4 regions of the Williamsia sp. Y712 genome follow, and region 2 is predicted to be linked to each of the others. Evidence: predicted binding sites of a transcription regulator. Region 2 holds the regulator's gene; each other region holds the start of a gene.
What was found. Region 2 encodes LexA, which represses DNA repair genes until DNA is damaged. Its sites were predicted from a motif close to CGAACANNTGTTCG; they were not measured.
Positions count from the first base shown of each region.

Region 1: AC1D75_RS04375 (HNH endonuclease signature motif containing protein) is a predicted target of LexA. The motif match lies at 1,973-1,986, and genes of this name have one in related genera.
Region 3: AC1D75_RS04010 (HNH endonuclease signature motif containing protein) is a predicted target of LexA. The motif match lies at 1,527-1,540, and genes of this name have one in related genera.
Region 4: AC1D75_RS16700 (HNH endonuclease signature motif containing protein) is a predicted target of LexA. The motif match lies at 2,355-2,368, and genes of this name have one in related genera.

Region 1 is NZ_JCAIUN010000001.1:891,075-895,404, reverse strand. Features, by position in the region: partial or broken gene AC1D75_RS04380 (amidase family protein) at 1-312, shown strand, start outside; gene AC1D75_RS04375 (HNH endonuclease signature motif containing protein) at 347-1,912, opposite strand; gene AC1D75_RS04370 (SDR family oxidoreductase) at 2,080-2,802, opposite strand; gene AC1D75_RS04365 (helix-turn-helix transcriptional regulator) at 2,930-3,784, opposite strand; gene AC1D75_RS04360 (universal stress protein) at 3,953-4,330, shown strand, end outside.
Region 2 is NZ_JCAIUN010000002.1:684,142-688,471, reverse strand. Features, by position in the region: gene hflX (GTPase HflX) at 1-802, shown strand, start outside; gene AC1D75_RS18015 (acyl-CoA dehydrogenase family protein) at 895-2,037, shown strand; gene lexA (transcriptional repressor LexA) at 2,140-2,859, opposite strand; gene AC1D75_RS18005 (LysM peptidoglycan-binding domain-containing protein) at 3,051-3,557, shown strand; gene nrdR (transcriptional regulator NrdR) at 3,648-4,097, shown strand; gene hrpA (ATP-dependent RNA helicase HrpA) at 4,103-4,330, opposite strand, start outside.
Region 3 is NZ_JCAIUN010000001.1:820,303-824,632, forward strand. Features, by position in the region: gene AC1D75_RS04005 (phospholipase D-like domain-containing protein) at 1-1,454, opposite strand, end outside; gene AC1D75_RS04010 (HNH endonuclease signature motif containing protein) at 1,601-3,160, shown strand; gene AC1D75_RS04015 (aldo/keto reductase) at 3,222-4,223, opposite strand.
Region 4 is NZ_JCAIUN010000002.1:399,868-404,197, forward strand. Features, by position in the region: gene AC1D75_RS16690 (TerD family protein) at 1-191, opposite strand, end outside; gene AC1D75_RS16695 (PPOX class F420-dependent oxidoreductase) at 322-729, shown strand; gene AC1D75_RS16700 (HNH endonuclease signature motif containing protein) at 738-2,294, opposite strand; gene AC1D75_RS16705 (M24 family metallopeptidase) at 2,397-3,515, opposite strand; gene AC1D75_RS16710 (alpha/beta fold hydrolase) at 3,708-4,330, shown strand, end outside.

The DNA of each region.
Region 1 (4,330 bases), on a different contig from region 2:
GATACGCAGCCGTTCCGCGGGCGGCACCGGATCGCCCACCGAAACCGCCGCGAGAGTGGCGGACGCGATCGCGGCCCGTGGCAACGACGGCACCTGGTTGTCGACGGTGCCGCGCGCCCAACTTCTCGCCGCCACCGAAGAAATCGAACTACGCCCCGGCGCCCGCACGCTTCCGCCCTACGGTGTGCCCTTCGGCGTCAAGGACAGCATCGACGTCGCCGGGGTCCCCACTACCCTTCCTGCCCCGACTACGCGTACGTCGCCGACGTCACCGCACCGGTGATGCAGCGGCTACTCGATGCCGGCGCCTTGCCACGACGAGTCCGATGTGATGGCCGAGTAGCGGTCATTCGATCGGATCAGGATTTTCGATGTCAGGTTCCGGTTCCGGTGGGACCTCAGATTCGCATCCGCTCAGTTCCGTCCGAGTTTTGGCCAACGCCGCCCGCCGGTCGGCGAGGATTTTTTGCCAGGCCGCTGCGAAGGTTTCGTTGACATGCTGGGCACGGTTGACCCGCGGCCTGCGTTCGGGATCCACCGACGCCGGGGGTATCCACCCGACCCGGCCTTTGTCAGGCCCTTCGGTGATCATGATGGTCTGCCACTGGCCCGGACCATCGCCCACCAACTTGTGGTGCGGCGGGCACGCTGAGCCCATCAGATCGATATCGGTCAAACCACCGTTGATCCAGGCAATGAGGTGGTGGATCTCTACCCAGGTCGCCGGATTGGTGCAGCCGGGGTGCGAGCAGCCTCGGTCTCTGGCAAATATCGCCAACCGTTGACCCTTCTGCGCGGTGCGTTTGGCCCGGGCGAAATACAGCACCTCGGCGCTGTGGTTGGCGAACACCGCCAAATACTTGTCCGAACGAGCCGCCAGGTGAAGGGCATCTTTGACCGGAATGTCCACTCCTGAGGCCGTCTTCGCGATCCCCGCACAATCGTCGAGTTGTTCTTTGGTCATCGTGATGATCAACTGCGCCGGCAACCCCCGATGCGACTTGCCGAGCAGGTTGCACTCCAAAATCGTTTTCAGGATCGCCTTGAGCGCGTCGTGACACTGTTGGCCCTTCGAGCGGGTATCACGCTCGGCCGCAGCCTTCATCAACTCTGCATCCTGTTTCGGATCATCGGAGGCCCCGTTCGGCGAGTTCGGATCGGCCGGATTATTCATCCCCGGCGCCGCCCACACATCCATCACCGTCCGCAACAAGGCCAGGGTTTCCGGATCGAGGGTGCCGGAGATTTTCGCCATCAGATCCACACCCTGATCACCCAAACTCACCGAACGTTTACGCGCCCGATCCGAATCATCGGTCAGCCGGCCATCGGGATCGACCCGGGCCAGCACTTGCCTGCCAGCCGCAGCCAACTGGGTCGGATCCTGGCCGACGGCTTCTTCGGTCATCCAGTGATCGACCACGTCATACACCGCCGGATCGGCAGCTGAGGGAATGTGTTTGCGCACATCCAGCATCACATCCATATGTGAGGCGCCAATCAGGCCTTGGGACCAGGCATGCTCAGCGGCAGGGCATTTCGGCGCCAACTCCTCACCCTGCATCGTGTGAAACCGGCCCACAGCCTCCAGCCCACGAATCCGCGACATGGTTTGGCCTTTGGTCAGCCGCAACTCGCTACGCGTGAAACCGAACAGCGACGAGTACCCGGCTTCGGTAAACGATGACCGATCCGAAACCCGCAACAGGTGACGTAACCCGGTGAACTCAAGCTTGCGGGCGACCCGTTCATGCACCCGCACAAGCTCATTGACTTCTGAGTCAGACACATCCGCCGACGAGCAATCGTTGATATCGGCAAGCAGCAACTCCAACTCGAGATACTTGCGCACCAACACCGGAACCGAAGAAGGATCAATCGGAACCTCATCAGACGGATCGTCAGTCATCATGCCCCCCAGCACATCTGATCGAACGCTTTCAACCAGAGTACCTCGGAAATAGCACTGTGTCGAATGTTTGTTCGAGTAATGGACTTGGCGCCCAGGCAAGACAAACCCTCTGCAAGACAACGCGTTGCGCACGCCGTGCGGGTTAAACACCCAGACCGCGATTCGCCCTACCGCTGCGCGGCCGGCCGCACCACGATTTCGTTGACGTCAACATCTTCAGGCTGGTCGATGACAAACCCGATCGCCCGGGCAATCGCCGAAGGGTGAATCGTGTTGGCCCGGTATACCGCCATCGCCTCCTGTGCGCCCTTGTCGGTAATTGTCGAGGCCAGCTCGGATTCGACAACGCCCGGGGTGATCGTGGATACCCGGAGCCACGGTTCGCTCTCCTGCCGAAGACCTTCTGTGATGGCCCAGGCGGCATACTTGGTTCCGCAATAGACCGCCGCGGTGGGCGACACCTGGTGAGCCCCAACGGAAGCGATCGTGACCACATGCCCGCTGCGCTGCTCGGTGAACACCGGTAGGACCGCGTTGATGCCATACAGCAGCCCGCGCACGTTCACATCGATCATGCGTTCCCACTCATCGACCTTGCCGGAGCTCAAGGGAGACAACGGCATCACTCCGGCGTTGTTGACCAGCACGTCCACCCGACCGTATTCGGCGTGGGCTGCCTCAACGAAAGCCTGAACGTCACCGCGGTCGGTCACATCCAGGGTGTGCGCAGTGGCTCGGCCGCCGGATGCCTCGATCCGTTCGACGAGTGCGTGCAGGCGGTCGATCCGTCGGGCACCCAGCACGACGGTGCAGCCCTGTTCGGCCAGGTGCAGTGCGGTTGCTTCGCCGATTCCGCTGGAAGCGCCGGTGATGAGAACGATCTTGTCCATCGGTTAAGTCCTTGTCTCATACGGATTTTTGATTCCGATTACCATGATGGTCACGGAATCATCTGCGTACCAGGACTTATCGACCCGAGGAGTAGCACACCCAGCCTCAGACAGCGGTCGGACTCGGTCAGCTGCGACGGGATCTGGGTTCGGCTGCCTGCGAACGGGTCGCGGCCAGGGCACCCAGAAGACGAAGGGCGTCGCGGGCCGGGGTACCGGGGTCCGCGGTATAGACGATCAGTTGCTGCCCAGGTGCTTCCCGGATGTCGAACACCTGGACATCCAGGCTGAATTCACCGGCATCCGGGTGCACGAAGTGTTTGGACTCCGACGTCTTACCCCGGACCTCATGTCGCTTCCAGTACCTACGGAACTCGGTGTTGGCGAGCAGCTGTTCCAGCAGATCCCGAAGCTCTGCGTCGGATCCGTCTCTGCCGATCACCGTTCGCAAGTTGGCCGCACAGGTCTCGGCCGAAAGATGCCACCGGGCAAAGAACGTCGGAGCGGCCGGGTCGAGGAACACCATCAACGCCACGTTGTCGAAACTCTCGAACGGCGAATACAGCTCGTCGGCAAGTGCATTGGAGGCCAGGACGTCGAGTCTGTCGTTGATGATCATCGCCGGCGTGTCGGTCCAGGCATCGAGCATGATCTGCAGTTTTGGTGACGGCCGTGCGCGTCTGGACACCGGGCTTGGATGAAAGGCGACATCGGCAAGCCGGAAAAGGTGTTCTCTCCCACCGTTGTCGAGCCGGAGCGCTCTGGCCAACGCATTCAGCACGGCCGCCGACGGATGTCTCTCGCGCCCCTGTTCCAGACGCGCGTAGTAGTCAGCACTCACCCCGGCGAGCGTGGCGATCTCTTCGCGACGAAGCCCGGCCACCCGCCGGTGTCCGGTCGACCCCGGCATCCCGACGTCTGCGGGCGTCACCGCGGCGCGTCGGGCCTGCAGGTAGGCCCCGAGTTCTCCCTGTTTGTTCACTGCGTTCACTCTAGGTGCCGCATCTGCGGAGCCAGGGTGTCGCACTCCCTGGATATGCTGCTCGACCGCCGTTCATTGATACCTCGCGCACCCCGGCATAGAGTTCGAACCGAACCGGGCACCCGAACGACAGTGGTGCGGCAGTGACGCGAGAGACGAGGACGTGGGATGAACGCCGAGGCAAGCAGCGCACCGGTAGTTGTCGGGATCGATGGTTCAGAGGGCTCCCTGGGCGCCGCACGGTGGGCAGCGGATTTTGCCGCCCGCAGCGGATCTCCACTGCAGTTGCTTCACGCCATCCCCCGGCTCGAGTGGTATTTCGCGAACGCGATGGTGTTCAGCCCGGAGTCACTGGCCGAAGAACTCGCCGCCGACGGCAACAAGAAGCTCGACGATGCCGAGAGCGTCGTCCGTGAACGCCACCCCGAATTGACGATCGACCGCCGGATCGTCAATGAATCCGTGCCAACCGTCTTTGCCGAGAGCTCGGAGACCGCGCGCTTGATCGTTGTCGGCGCGCACTGGCACAACGCCGCGAGCGATCTG
Region 2 (4,330 bases):
GAAGATCGAGACGGACCGTCGCCGCATCCGTGAGCGGATGGCGAAGTTGCGCCGCGAGATCCGTGAGATGAAGACGTCGCGAAACACCAAGCGCACCAAGCGGAAAGAGTCCGCTGTCGCATCGGTCACGATCGTCGGTTACACGAACGCGGGCAAGTCCAGTCTGATCAATGCGATGACCGGATCGGGTGTGCTGGTGCAAAATGCGCTGTTCGCCACCCTCGACCCGACAACCCGGAAGATGTCCCTCGACGACGGTCGGGAAATCGTGGTCACAGACACCGTCGGATTTGTCCGGCACCTGCCCACCCAGCTTGTCGAGGCGTTCCGTTCGACCTTGGAAGAGGTCGCGGACGCTGACCTGCTGTTGCACATCGTCGATGGGTCGGACCCGATTCCGACGGACCAGATCAGCGCGGTGCGCAAGGTCGTCGATCAGGTGATCCAGGACGAGAAGGCGACCGCACCACCGGAGCTTCTCGTGGTGAACAAGATCGACGTCGCCGATCCGACGGTGCTGACGCAGCTTCGGAGTCTGTTTCCCGACGCGGTCTTCATCTCGGCGGCCACGGGCGAAGGTATCCCGGAACTGCTCGAGCGGGTCCGGGAGTCGGTGTCGCGACATGACGTCCATGTCACCGTCCGGGTGCCGTACTCCCGGGGTGACCTGGTCTCGCGCATCCACGCCGAGGGAGATGTGACGCGCGAAGAGCACGGCGCCGATGGCACGGAGATCGTCGCCAGCGTGCCTTCTGCGCTTGCCAGCCAGCTGGCCGAGTTCGCCGCATCTGACTTGTTCTGAAAATCCAGGCCTCCAGGCCCTTGGGCTAAATGTAGAATCCAGTTACAGTTACTGGCACATCCGCGTTTTGACACCTCGTTATGGAGACCTTGATGGAACGTACGATTTTCGAGCCTGAACACCTCCTCTACCGCGATTCGTACCGAAGCTTCCTCGAACAGCATGTGGCGCCGCACCACGCCCGCTGGGAAGAGCAGAACATCGTCGATCGCGATGTGTGGATCGAAGCAGGTAAGAACGGCTTCCTGGCCGTGGACGCACCCGAAGAGTTCGGCGGCGGCGGAGTCGACGACTTCCGCTACCAGGCCATCGTCTCCGAGGAGTCCGCACGGGGCGGGTTCAGCGGCCTGGGATTCACCCTGCACAACGACGTCATCGCGCCGTACCTGCTGGAGCTGACCAACGATGAGCAGAAGGCGCGTTGGCTTCCGGGATTCACCTCCGGTGAGCTCATCACCGCCATCGCCATGACCGAGCCCGGAACCGGTTCGGATCTGCAGGGCATCAAGACCAACGCCAAGAAAGACGGCGACCACTGGGTGCTCAACGGATCGAAGACGTTCATCACCAACGGCATCAACGCCGACCTGGTGATCGTGGTCGCGCGCACCGACCCCGAGGCAGGCGCGAAGGGATTCAGCCTGCTGGTCGTCGAGCGTGGCATGAAGGGTTTCGAGCGCGGCCGCAACCTCGACAAGGTCGGCATGAAGGCGCAGGACACAGCCGAACTGAGCTTCGACAACGTCCGCGTGCCCGCCGAGAACCTGCTCGGTGAAGAAGGCCTCGGCTTCATCTACCTGATGCAGAACCTGCCCCGCGAACGCCTGTCGATCGCAGTGGTCGCCGCGGCGGCGATGGAGCAGGTGCTGGAGACCACCGTTCAGTACGCCAAGGACCGCAAGGCCTTCGGTCGCTCGATCGGAAACTTCCAGAACACCCGGTTCCTGCTGGCCGAACTGGCCACCTCGACCACGACGACGCGTGTCTTCGTCGATCACTGCATCGGTCTGCTGAACGAGAAGAAGCTGACCGTCCCGGACGCCGCAATGGCCAAGTATTACGCCACCGAGAACCAGGTGCACCTGGTCGACCGGTGTCTGCAGCTGCACGGCGGATACGGATACATGCGTGAATACTCGGTCGCCAAGGCGTTCCTCGACTCTCGCGTGCAGACCATCTACGGCGGCACGACCGAGATCATGAAGGAAGTGATCGGACGCAGTCTCGGGGTCTGATCACTTCGTGATCCCCTGAACTCGAAAGGCGGGGTGTACCGGGATATCCCGGTACACCCCGCCTTTGATCGCTCTGAGAGTGATCTGCCTACGACTCGGAGCTCAGAGTCGGCGCATCACTGTGACGACCTTGCCCAGGATGACGGCATCGTTGCCCGGGATGGGATCGAACACCGGGTTGTGCGGCATCAGCCACACGGCGTCCTTGGTGCGCTTGAATGTCTTGATCGTGGCGTCGCCGTCGATCATCGCCGCAACGATGTCGCCGTTGTCGGCAACATTCTGCTGGCGTACGACCACCCAGTCACCGTCGCAGATCGCGGCGTCGATCATCGATTCACCGACGACCCTGAGCAGGAACAGTGAACCTTCACCGACCAGCTCTTTGGGGAGCGGGAAGACGTCTTCGACGGCTTCTTCGGCGAGGATCGGACCGCCGGCCGCGATCCGGCCGAGGACCGGGACGAACGTCGGTGTCGGCAGGGATTCGTCCGGTGTCTGAACCTGCCCGGCCGCTGTGGCCGGGTTCAGGTCGGTGTCCTGGATGTTCACCGCTCGAGGCCGGTTGTTCTCGCGCTGCAGGAAACCCTTGCGTTCGAGCGTGCGGAGCTGGTGGGCGACCGACGACGTTGAGGTCAGACCGACGGCGTCACCGATCTCCCGGATGCTCGGCGGGTAGCCGCGCTCGCGAACCGAGGTACGGATGACCTCGAGAACTGCTTTCTGACGGGGGGTCAGTGAGCCCTCGGCGAGTGGTTCGGTGGCGACAACAGTGGTCGCGGCCCCGTCCGCCGGTGTCGGGGGCTGGGTTGTATCGGCCATCAGGTCCTCCAGTTCATGCGGTATCGGGCGGGGTCCATGTCGACAAAGATAGTGCAAATGGTCACAAGTCTCAAACATTTGTTCGATCAGGCGTGGCGCTTTGTCGGAGGCCCGTGGTACAAATCGAACACTCTTTCAATCGAACGAGTGATCGAATAGAGATCGAAACCGATGATCGAGGACTGAACCCCATGACTGCAGCCACCACCATCATCCGGCCGGCCACAGCTCGGCCTGTTCACCACTCCGAGAGCGGTACCGCCCCGCGCACCACGCGCCCGGTACGGCCCGCGGACACATCACGCCCGGCCGGTCGCCGTCTGCCTGCGCAGCGCCGGGTCGCCGTCTCGTGTGCCGATTCGCGTAATTCCGAGCGGCGGATACCGACCGCTCGCGAGATGGTCTTCGCCCGCAGACGCGCCTGGGCGGCTGCGTCGGTCACCGGCGTCGGTCTGATGCTCGTGGTGGCGTTCATGACCTTCTTCGGCGGCGTCATGCAACAGTCCGCCGATCCGGCCCGCGTCGGAACCGAGGTCGTCCGGGTCCAATCGGGGGAGTCGTTGGGCGCCATCGCCTCCCGCATCGCACCCGAGATGCCGACCGAAGCCGTGGTTGCGAAGATCATGGAACTCAACGCCATGAACAACTCGGCACTGTCGGTGGGTCAGGCATTGGTCACCCCCGTCTACGCGAGGTAGACCGTGGAGGGGCCGCGATCGCGGACGGTATCCTCGGAGTCACAGTGTCTGGTCACTCCGCCCAGGCCGTCGACCGTCGAGGAATCGTGCATGCATTGCCCGTTTTGCAAGAACGAGGACACCCGCGTAATCGATTCGCGGGTGGCGGACGAGGGTCAGGCCATCCGTCGCCGCCGCGCCTGTTCGCAGTGTGCACGCCGTTTCACCACGGTGGAGACCGCGGTGCTCTCGGTGGTCAAGCGAACGGGCGTCACTGAACCGTTCAGTCGTGAGAAGGTCATGCGCGGCGTCCGCCGGGCCTGCCAGGGCCGTTCGGTCGACGACGACAAATTGCAGCATCTCGCGCAGCAGGTGGAAGAAGCGGTGCGGGCATCAGGCTCGGCGGAAGTGCCGGCCAATGAGGTCGGTCTGGCTATCCTCGGCCCGCTTCGCGATCTCGATGAGGTCGCATACCTGCGATTCGCCTCCGTCTACCGGTCATTCGACTCGGTGGATGATTTCCAGAAAGAAATCGACGACCTCCGGTCGAGCAAGCCTTAGCGCCACTACCGCAAGTCGCGGATCGCCTTGATGGCACGTTTTTCTGAGATCGGGTAAGCGGTTCGGAGCTGTTGAGCAAACAGTCCGACGCGCAATTCCTCGACAATCCAGCCCGCGGCCTCGCTGACCGCATCGCGCCGCTGCGGCGGGATCATCTGCAGATGGTCTGTCCATGCGGCCACCACGCGATCGATGGCTGCCATCGACGCGGCGTCCCGAGAAGCGGAGGCCGG
Region 3 (4,330 bases), on a different contig from region 2:
ATCCGTCGTCGGCCCACAACCAACCGATACGTTTTCTCCAACAACGATGTTCGGGTCCGCTCGGGATCCATCAGCTCGTTCTCGGCGAAGGGGCTGTCCTCGCCGTCGACGATGTCGTGATCGAACTCGACCAGGGTCTTGCCGTCGCCGCGCATTGCGTCGATGGCGGCGCCGAGTCCGGAATGGTTGTCGATCGCAGCCTGGAGTTCGTCGACGTCGATGTCGAGGTGTTCGCTCAGCAGCCGATCCCGGACCCCGCGGATCGCGATGCGGTTCTCATTCGATTCGGGAAGGTCGGGATCGAACTCGACGGCGAGGTCACATTCGCTGTCGAAGCCCATCGACCGGTTGTTGAGATTGGACGACCCCACGCGCAGGAGACGGTCATCCATCACCAGGACCTTGGCGTGCACGTATATCGGTTCCCCGCCCGCGGTCACCGGATGGTATGCGCGAAAACGCTTTTCGGTGTCGGCCTGCCACAGGAACTGGAGGAGGCGCTGGCGGGCACCGTCCATCGCCTGCTGTTCGAGCCAGCTGTCGGCATGTCGGGGCAGGACGATCACGATCTCGGGCCCCCCGCTTTCGCGCAGGCGCTTCTCCAGGGCCTCGGCGATGGTCCGGGACGCGAGGTACTGACTCTCGATGTAGAGGTAGTGCCGAGCGGCGGCTATGGCTGCGAGATAGAGAGATTCGATCTCGCGCACCTCGTCCCGGCCCGGGATCTCCGGCAGTGTCCGCGCCACGGCCACGTCGACCGATTCCATGGTCGGGATCAGTGTGTCGGGCCAATAGTTGTCCCCGACGTCGGTGACCTGTTCGAGGGTGCGCCCGGTTGCTGCCAACCATCGGGCCCGTGCCATCTCGCCGACCACACGGGCCGCGTCCCCGTCAACAGCGGTGGTCGCGTCGTGCCAGGGCCCATACGTCTTGCCGTTGGGCTGGGTGCGCCGATCGTTCTGATCGAGGTGGTCGGAGGTGTCCCATCGGTCGACGGTCATGTCGATGCCGCCACAGAACGCGATCTGATCGTCGATCACCAGGATCTTTTGATGATGTGCCGCGCCAACCGGGTGCACCAGATCGTTCTCGAACTGCAGTGCGGGGTCGGTGAGCCAGTTCTGAATGAAAACCGGCGCCATCCCCCTGTTGATCGCACCCAACCCCAAACTCCACTTGAGGAGGTTGATATTGAGCCCGGGTCGGTTCTGCGGCAACCACTTCAGGAAATCGCCGAGAGCATTGGGTCCGTCGAGGGTCTGCCCTTCGGGCTCGAACTGGATCCGGGTGTCAAAGTCCCACCCGATCAGAATGATTCGGCTGCGTGCCTGTAACATCGCGGCCTTTGCATGCCTGAAGTAGTCGGCCGCGTCGACGATCACCGCGAGTCGATCGGCCTCGGCGATCTTCCAGCAGGTCTCATCGGGCACAAGCACCGGCTTGTCACTGCTCACGGGGGACCCTCGGCTTCTTCGACGGATTAGCGTTCTAGAAAGTAGCACGTTGGGTTGTACGCGCTGATTAGTCGAACAAACATTCGACATGCGGCGGCATCGCAGGTAGGCTCATGGCAAGCTTTCGATCAGATGTGCTGGGGGGCATGATGACTGACGATCCATCTGATGACGTGACGGTTGATTCTTCTTCGGTTCCGGTGTTGGTGGCCAAGTATCTCGAGTTGGAGTTGTTGCTCGCTGATATCAATGATTGTTCCTCGTCGGATATGGCTGACAGTGAGCTCAATGAGCTTGTGCGGGTGCATGAACGGATCTCCCGCAAGGTCGAGTTCACCGGTGTGCGGAATTTGCTGCGGGTGTCGGACCGCTCGTCGTTTACCAAGGCGGGGTATTCGTCGTTGTTCGGTTTCGTGCGGCAAGAGTTGCGGTTGACCAAAGGGCAAACCTCCTCCCGGATCCGTGGACTGGAAGCCGTCGGACGGTTTCATACGATGCAGGGGCAGGAGTTGGCGCCGAAATGTCCTGCCGCTGAACAGGCCTGGTCGAAAGGGTTGATCGGGGCAGCGCATATGGATGTGATGTTGGATGTGCGCAAACACATCCCGTCTGCTTCCGATCCGGCGGTGTATGACGTGGTTGATCACTGGATGACCGAAGAAGCGGTCGGTCAGGACCCGACGCAGTTGGTTGCGTCGGGCCGGCAAGTGCTGGCGCGGGTCGATCCCGATGGCCGGTTGACCGACGACAGCGATCGAGCCCGCAAACGTTCAGTGGGAATCGGCGATCAGGGTGTGGACTTGATGGCGAAAATCTCGGGCACGCTAGATCCGGAAACCTTGGCGTTGTTCAAGACCGTGATGGACGTCTGGGCCGCGCCCGGGATGAACAATCCGGCCGACCCGAACTCGCCGACCGGCGCGAGCGATGATCCGAAACAAGATGCCGAGTTGATCAAGGCCGCGGCCGAGCGCGATACCCGTTCGACGAGCCAGCAACATCACGATGCGTTGAAAGCGATCCTGAAAACAATTCTGGAGTGCAACGTGCTCGGTAAGTCCCATCGGGGTTTGCCGGCGCAGTTGATCATCACGATGACCAAAGAGCAGCTCGACGACTGCGCGGGTATCGCGAAAACGGCTTCAGGGGTGGATATTCCGGTCAAGGAAGCGTTGAACCTGTCGGCCCGCTCCGACAAATACCTCGCCGTCTTCGCCAACCACAGCGCCGAGGTGCTGTATTTCGCCCGGGCCAAACGCACCGCGCAGAAAGGCCAGCGTTTGGCGATGTTCGCCCGGGATCGCGGTTGCTCGCACCCGGGGTGCACCAATCCGGCGACCTGGGCGGAGATCCATCACCTGATTGCCTGGATCAACGGTGGTCTGACCGACATCGATCTGATGGGATCAGCCTGCCCGCCGCATCACAAGCTCGTCGGCGATGGCCCGGGCCAGTGGCAGACGGTGATGATCACCGAAGGGCCCGACAAGGGCAGGGTCGGGTGGATACCCCCGGCAAGTGTGGATCCGGAACGCAAACCGAGAGTCAACCGTGCCCAGCATGTCGACGAAACCTTCGCAGCGGCCTGGCAAAAAGTCCTCGGCGACCGCCACGCGGTGTTGGCCGAAAAGTTGGCGGAACTGACCAGCGACGTATCTGACCTCCCACCTGATTCTGGCACCGACGACCCCGAGTCCGTCGAATAGCATTGCAGGTAAGTGTGTTCAGAGATCAGTGGTCGCGTATGGCCGCGGATCGAGCCTGCGTTCAGCGCTCGCTGTCGAGCATCGCCATATGGGCTTCGTCGTAGCGCCCGCCGGCAGCGGCGTCAGCAGGGACGGCGGCCTCGATGGTGTCGAGTTCCGCCTTGGTGAGGTTGAAGTCAAGGGCGGCAAGGGAATCGTGCAACCGTGTCACCTTCTGGGTGCCGATGATCGGGACGATGTCGTCACCCTGGGCGAGTACCCAGGCGATCGCGAGTTGTGCGACGCTGACACCGCGCCGGTCGGCGATCGTCGCGAGTGCATCGACGAGTTCGAGGTTCTTGGTCAGGTTGTCGCCCTGAAAACGTGGGGTGTGCGCTCGATAGTCGTTGGGGGCGAATGTGGTTCCGGCCCCGACCGAGTTGCTCAGCAGACCGCGCGCCAACACTCCGTAGGCGGTGATCCCGATACCGAGTTCACGGGTGGTCGACAGTATTCCGGATTCGATACCGCGGGACATCAGCGAGTACTCGATCTGCAGGTCGACAATGGGATGCACTGCCGCGGCGCGGCGAATCGTGTCGATACCCACCTCGGACAGGCCGATGTGGCGGACATAACCGGCGTCGACCATCTCGGCGATGGCGCCGATGGTCTCCTCGATCGGGACGGCCGGGTCGAGGCGGGCCGGGCGGTAGACGTCGATGTGATCGACCCCGAGCCGGGTCAGCGAATACGTGAGGAAGTTCTTCATCGCAGCCGGTCGGGTATCGAACCCGACGAACTCGCCGTCGGGAGAACGGAGTCCGCCGAACTTCACACTGAGCTGCACGTCGTCGCGATCACGTTCGCGCAACGCCCGGCCGATCAGCATCTCGTTGTGACCGCTTCCGTAGAAGTCGCCGGTGTCGATGAGGTTCACGCCTTCATCGATCGCGGCGTGAATGGTGGCGATGGACGACGCGTCGTCGCTGGGGCCGTACATACTGGACATGCCCATCGCACCGAGGCCGATGCGGGAGACCGATGGTCCTGTTTTGCCGAGGGTTACCTGTTGAATGTTCATGAGCTCAGCCTGGACGATTTGTGCGGCCGGTGGCAGAGACCGGTTATCGGGGGATCGCCGGTCCCTGGCTCGCGAGGCCGCGAACGGGCAGAGTTGTCCTCGTGAGC
Region 4 (4,330 bases), 280 kb from region 2:
AAATCCGAGTTTGATCGAACCTTATCGGTCGCATCCAGCAGCAAGATGCTCACGTCGGGCGTTATTGCAGTCTCACCGGGAAAGCGGCTCACGACGCCGACAGACAGAATATCGTTACCCTGGCTTATGGATTCAACGGAAACATTCTGTCCGCGAACAAGTTCCAGTGCTTCAACGTGTTGATCGGTCATCACGTGACTATCGCACGACGTCTAGGCTGAGTGCATAGAGGTCCAATAGATGGGTATGCGACGTGGTGTCCAGACATGCCTGCCGCACAGGGGGCGCTTGATCGGATAGCGACTTGGCTAAGGTCGGCTTGTGCCCAAAACAGCAGACGACCTCACCCCCGCAGCACTGGACTTCCTCACCGAGCGCCACCTCGGGAGCCTGACCACCGTCCGTGCATCGGGGACTCCTCATGTTGTTGCTGTGGGATTCACCTACGACGCCGAGACGAAAATCGCACGCGTGATCACCTTCGAAGGCAGCCAGAAGGTGAAAAATGTCGACCGGGCTGGATACGCCGCCGTGTTCCAGGTGAACGGTCCGCAGTGGTTGACGCTGGAAGGCAAGGCATCGGTCCATCGTGACCCAGACGCTGTCGCCGAAGGTGTCCGCCGCTATGCCGCGCGCTACAAAGAACCCAAAGTGAACCCACGCCGCGTGGTCATACAGATCAACGTCGAACGCGTACTTGGTTCGCAATCGCTGATGGTCACCGCCTAAAAAAGGCGCTACGCATCCTGGTCAGGACTATCCGGTTCGGGATCGGGTTGGACCTCGGGTTCGCCGCCGGTCGGTTCCGCCAGCTTTTCGGCCAACACCGCCTGGCGGTCGGCGAGGACTTTTTGCCAGGCCGCTGCGAAGGTTTCGTTGACGTGCTGGGCGCGATTGACCCGCGGTGTGCGTTCCGGATCAACCGACGCCGGCGGTATCCAGCCGACTCGACCCGTGTCGGGGCCTTCGGTGATCATGATTGTCTGCCACTGATGTGGACCATCACCGATGAGTTTGTGATGCGGCGGGCAGGCGGATCCCATCATGTTGATGTCGGTCAGACCACCGTTGATCCATGCAAGCAGGTGATGGGCCTCGACCCAGGTCGCTGGATTGGTGCAGCCTGGATGCGAACAACCCCGATCCCGGACGAACAACGCGAGCCGCTGGCCTTTCTGCGCGGTCCGTTTGGTCCGGGCCAGATACAACACCTCCGCGGAGTGGTCAGCGAACACGGCCAAATATTTGTCGGACCGCGCTGCCAGGTGCAGGGCCTCTTTGACCGGAATATCCACTCCCGACGCCGTTCTGGCGATCCCCGCACAGTCGTCGAGCTGCGCTTTGGTCATCGTGATGATCAACTGCGCCGGCAAACCCCGATGGGACTTGCCGAGCAGGTTGCATTCCAGAATTGTTTTCAGGATCGCCTTGAGCGCGTCGTGATGTTGTTGGCCCTTGGAGCGGGTATCACGTTCGGCGGCCGCCTTGATCAGCTCTGCATCTTGTTTCGGATCATCGGAGGCCCCGGTCGGCGAGTTCGGGTCAGCCGGGTTGTTCATCCCCGGGGCAGCCCAGACATCCATCACGGTCTTGAACATCGCCAACGTTTCCGGATCCAGGGTGCCGGAGATCTTGGCCATCAGGTCTACCCCTTGATCACCCAGACTCACACTGCGTTTACGCGCCCGATCCGAATCGTCGGTCAGCCGGCCGTCGGGATCGACTCGGGCCAACACCGCACGGCCCGATGCGGCCAATTGGGTGGGGTCCTGACCAACGGCTTCTTCGGTCATCCAATGATCGACCACGTCATACACGGCCGGATCAGCCGCGGACGGAATGTGTTTGCGCACATCCAGCATCACATCCATATGCGAGGCGCCGATCAGCCCGTGAGCCCAGGCCTGTTCGGCGGCAGGGCATTTCGGCGCCAACTCCTCACCCTGCATCGTGTGGAATCGGCCGACTGCCTCCAGGCCGCGAATTCGGGAGGAGGTTTGGCCTTTGGTCAGCCGCAACTCGCTGCGGGTGAACCCGAACAGTGACGAGTACCCGGCTTCGGTAAACGATGATCGATCTGAAACCCGCAACAGGTGCCGCAACCCGGTGAACTCAAGCTTGCAAACTATCCGTTCATGCACCCGCACAAGCTCATTGACTTCCGCCCCAGACATATCGGAATCAGCGCAGTCCGCGATATCGGCAACCAGCAACTCCAACTCGAGGTACTTACGCACCAACACCGGAACCGAAGAATCAACCCCGACTTCATCAGATGGATCGTCAGTCATCATGCCCCCCAGCACATCTGATCGAACTCTTTCAATCAGTCTACCTCGGAGGACACCAAAAGTCGAACGTTTATTCGAATCAATATGATAGGTTGAGAACCTAGTTCAGACCGACTTCAGTTCGTGCGGTTGGGAATTGAATGCTTCGCAGCCATCATCGGTGACGACAACGATATCTTCGATGCGCGCACCCCAACTGCCGGAGAAGTAGATGCCGGGTTCGATGCTGAATGCCATGCCCGGGCGCAGTGGAATACCATTGCCTGCAACGATATATGGCTCTTCGTGGACGGACAGTCCGATGCCGTGGCCGGTGCGGTGAACAAATTTGTCAGCCAGTCCGGCGGCTGCGAGCACGTCCCGGGCCGCGGCATCGACCTGCTCGGCGGTGACGCCGGGGCGGACGGCGGCCACAGCGGCTCGCTGAGCTTGTTGTAGCCACTCATACTGCCGTGCGATCGCATCGGAAGGCGTTCCGACACAGTAGGTTCGGGTGCAATCGGAGTTGTATCCCGGCGCGACGGGTCCGCCGATGTCGACGACCACCATGTCGCCGTCCTCGATCACCCGATCTGAGACCTCGTGATGGGGATCGGCGCCGTTGGGACCGGATCCGACGATGATGAACTCGGCCCGGGTGTGCCCTTCGGCAAGGATGGCGGCATCGATGTCGGCCGCGACTTCACGTTCGGTGCGGCCGGCTTTCAGCCATTCCCCCACTCGGGCGTGCACTCGGTCGATCGCGGCACCTGCGCGGCGCAGTGCTTCAATCTCGGCGTCATCCTTGATCATTCGCAGTTCACGCAGCACGGCAGTGGCAAGTTCCGGTGCGCCGCCCCAATGCCCTGCCAGCGGGACGGTGTGCAGCGCAGGGGTGGCGTCGGAGACCGCGTAACGGCCGCCGGCTCCCCCGGCGGCTCCAACCGCCAGTGCGTACGCATCCTGGCCGTCGACCCAATCGTGAACGCTCAGTCCGAGCTCACCGACGGCCGATTCCCGTAGCGCCGCCAACTCCAGTCGTGGCACAACCACTTCGGGAGCGCGCTCCGGACTGATCACCAGGGCGGTGAGCCGTTCGAATGTCGTCGCTCGTGAGCCCGTCAGATATCGCAGGTCGGGTCCGGGAGTGATGAAGAGCGCCGACAGACCGGCTTTCGCCGTCAACTCCTGCGCCCGATCCAGACGTGACTTGTACACCGCTGCCGAGAATCGCTGATCCGCCATGGATTCAAGGCTATCGGTCGCCGAGTTCTTGGTGTTGGCGGCGCCCTGACCTTCGTCACAAACCATCGGAAGTGTGTCCCACTCCGATCACAACATGCGATGAGTGATCTTTAACCGGGCGGAAACCCCGTCTTGCGCGGAGAATAGGGGCAACGAAAGATATTTAGTTCTGAGGAAAACCAGGAGGTCACCGTGGACCGTGAAGGCGTACGACGTCGATTACGGGCTGTTCCGACCGATGATTCTCAGGTCCAGTTCGCAAATCTGCACGGATACAAGCGTGCCTACCGGATGGCCGGATCGGGCCCGGCGCTGCTTTTGCTGCACGGAATCGGCGACAACTCCCTGGCCTGGGAACCGGTGTTCACCCAGCTCAGCGAAAAGTACACGGTCATCGCACCGGACTTTCTCGGACACGGATTCTCCGATCGTCCGCGCGCCGACTACTCCGTGCCCGCTTTTGCCAACGGAATGCGGGATCTGCTGGCCTACCTTGACGTCGAACGCGTGACGATCGTCGGCCATTCGCTCGGCGGTGGTGTGGCCGGGCAGTTCGCCTACCAGTTCCCCGAGATGGTCGAACGGTTGGTTCTGGTCGGTACCGGCGGCGTCACCAAAGACGTCAATCCGGTCCTGCGCGCGCTGTCACTACCGTTTTCCGAGTACGCGCTGGCCGCTGTCTCACTCCCAGGAGTGTTTTCTACGTTCGCAGCGGCTTCACGCACGCTGCGTGATCATCTGCCCGTTGCACTGTTCCGGGACAACAACGAGATCGTTCGGGTGCTCGAACGGATGCCGGAGAAGGGGTCGGCCGA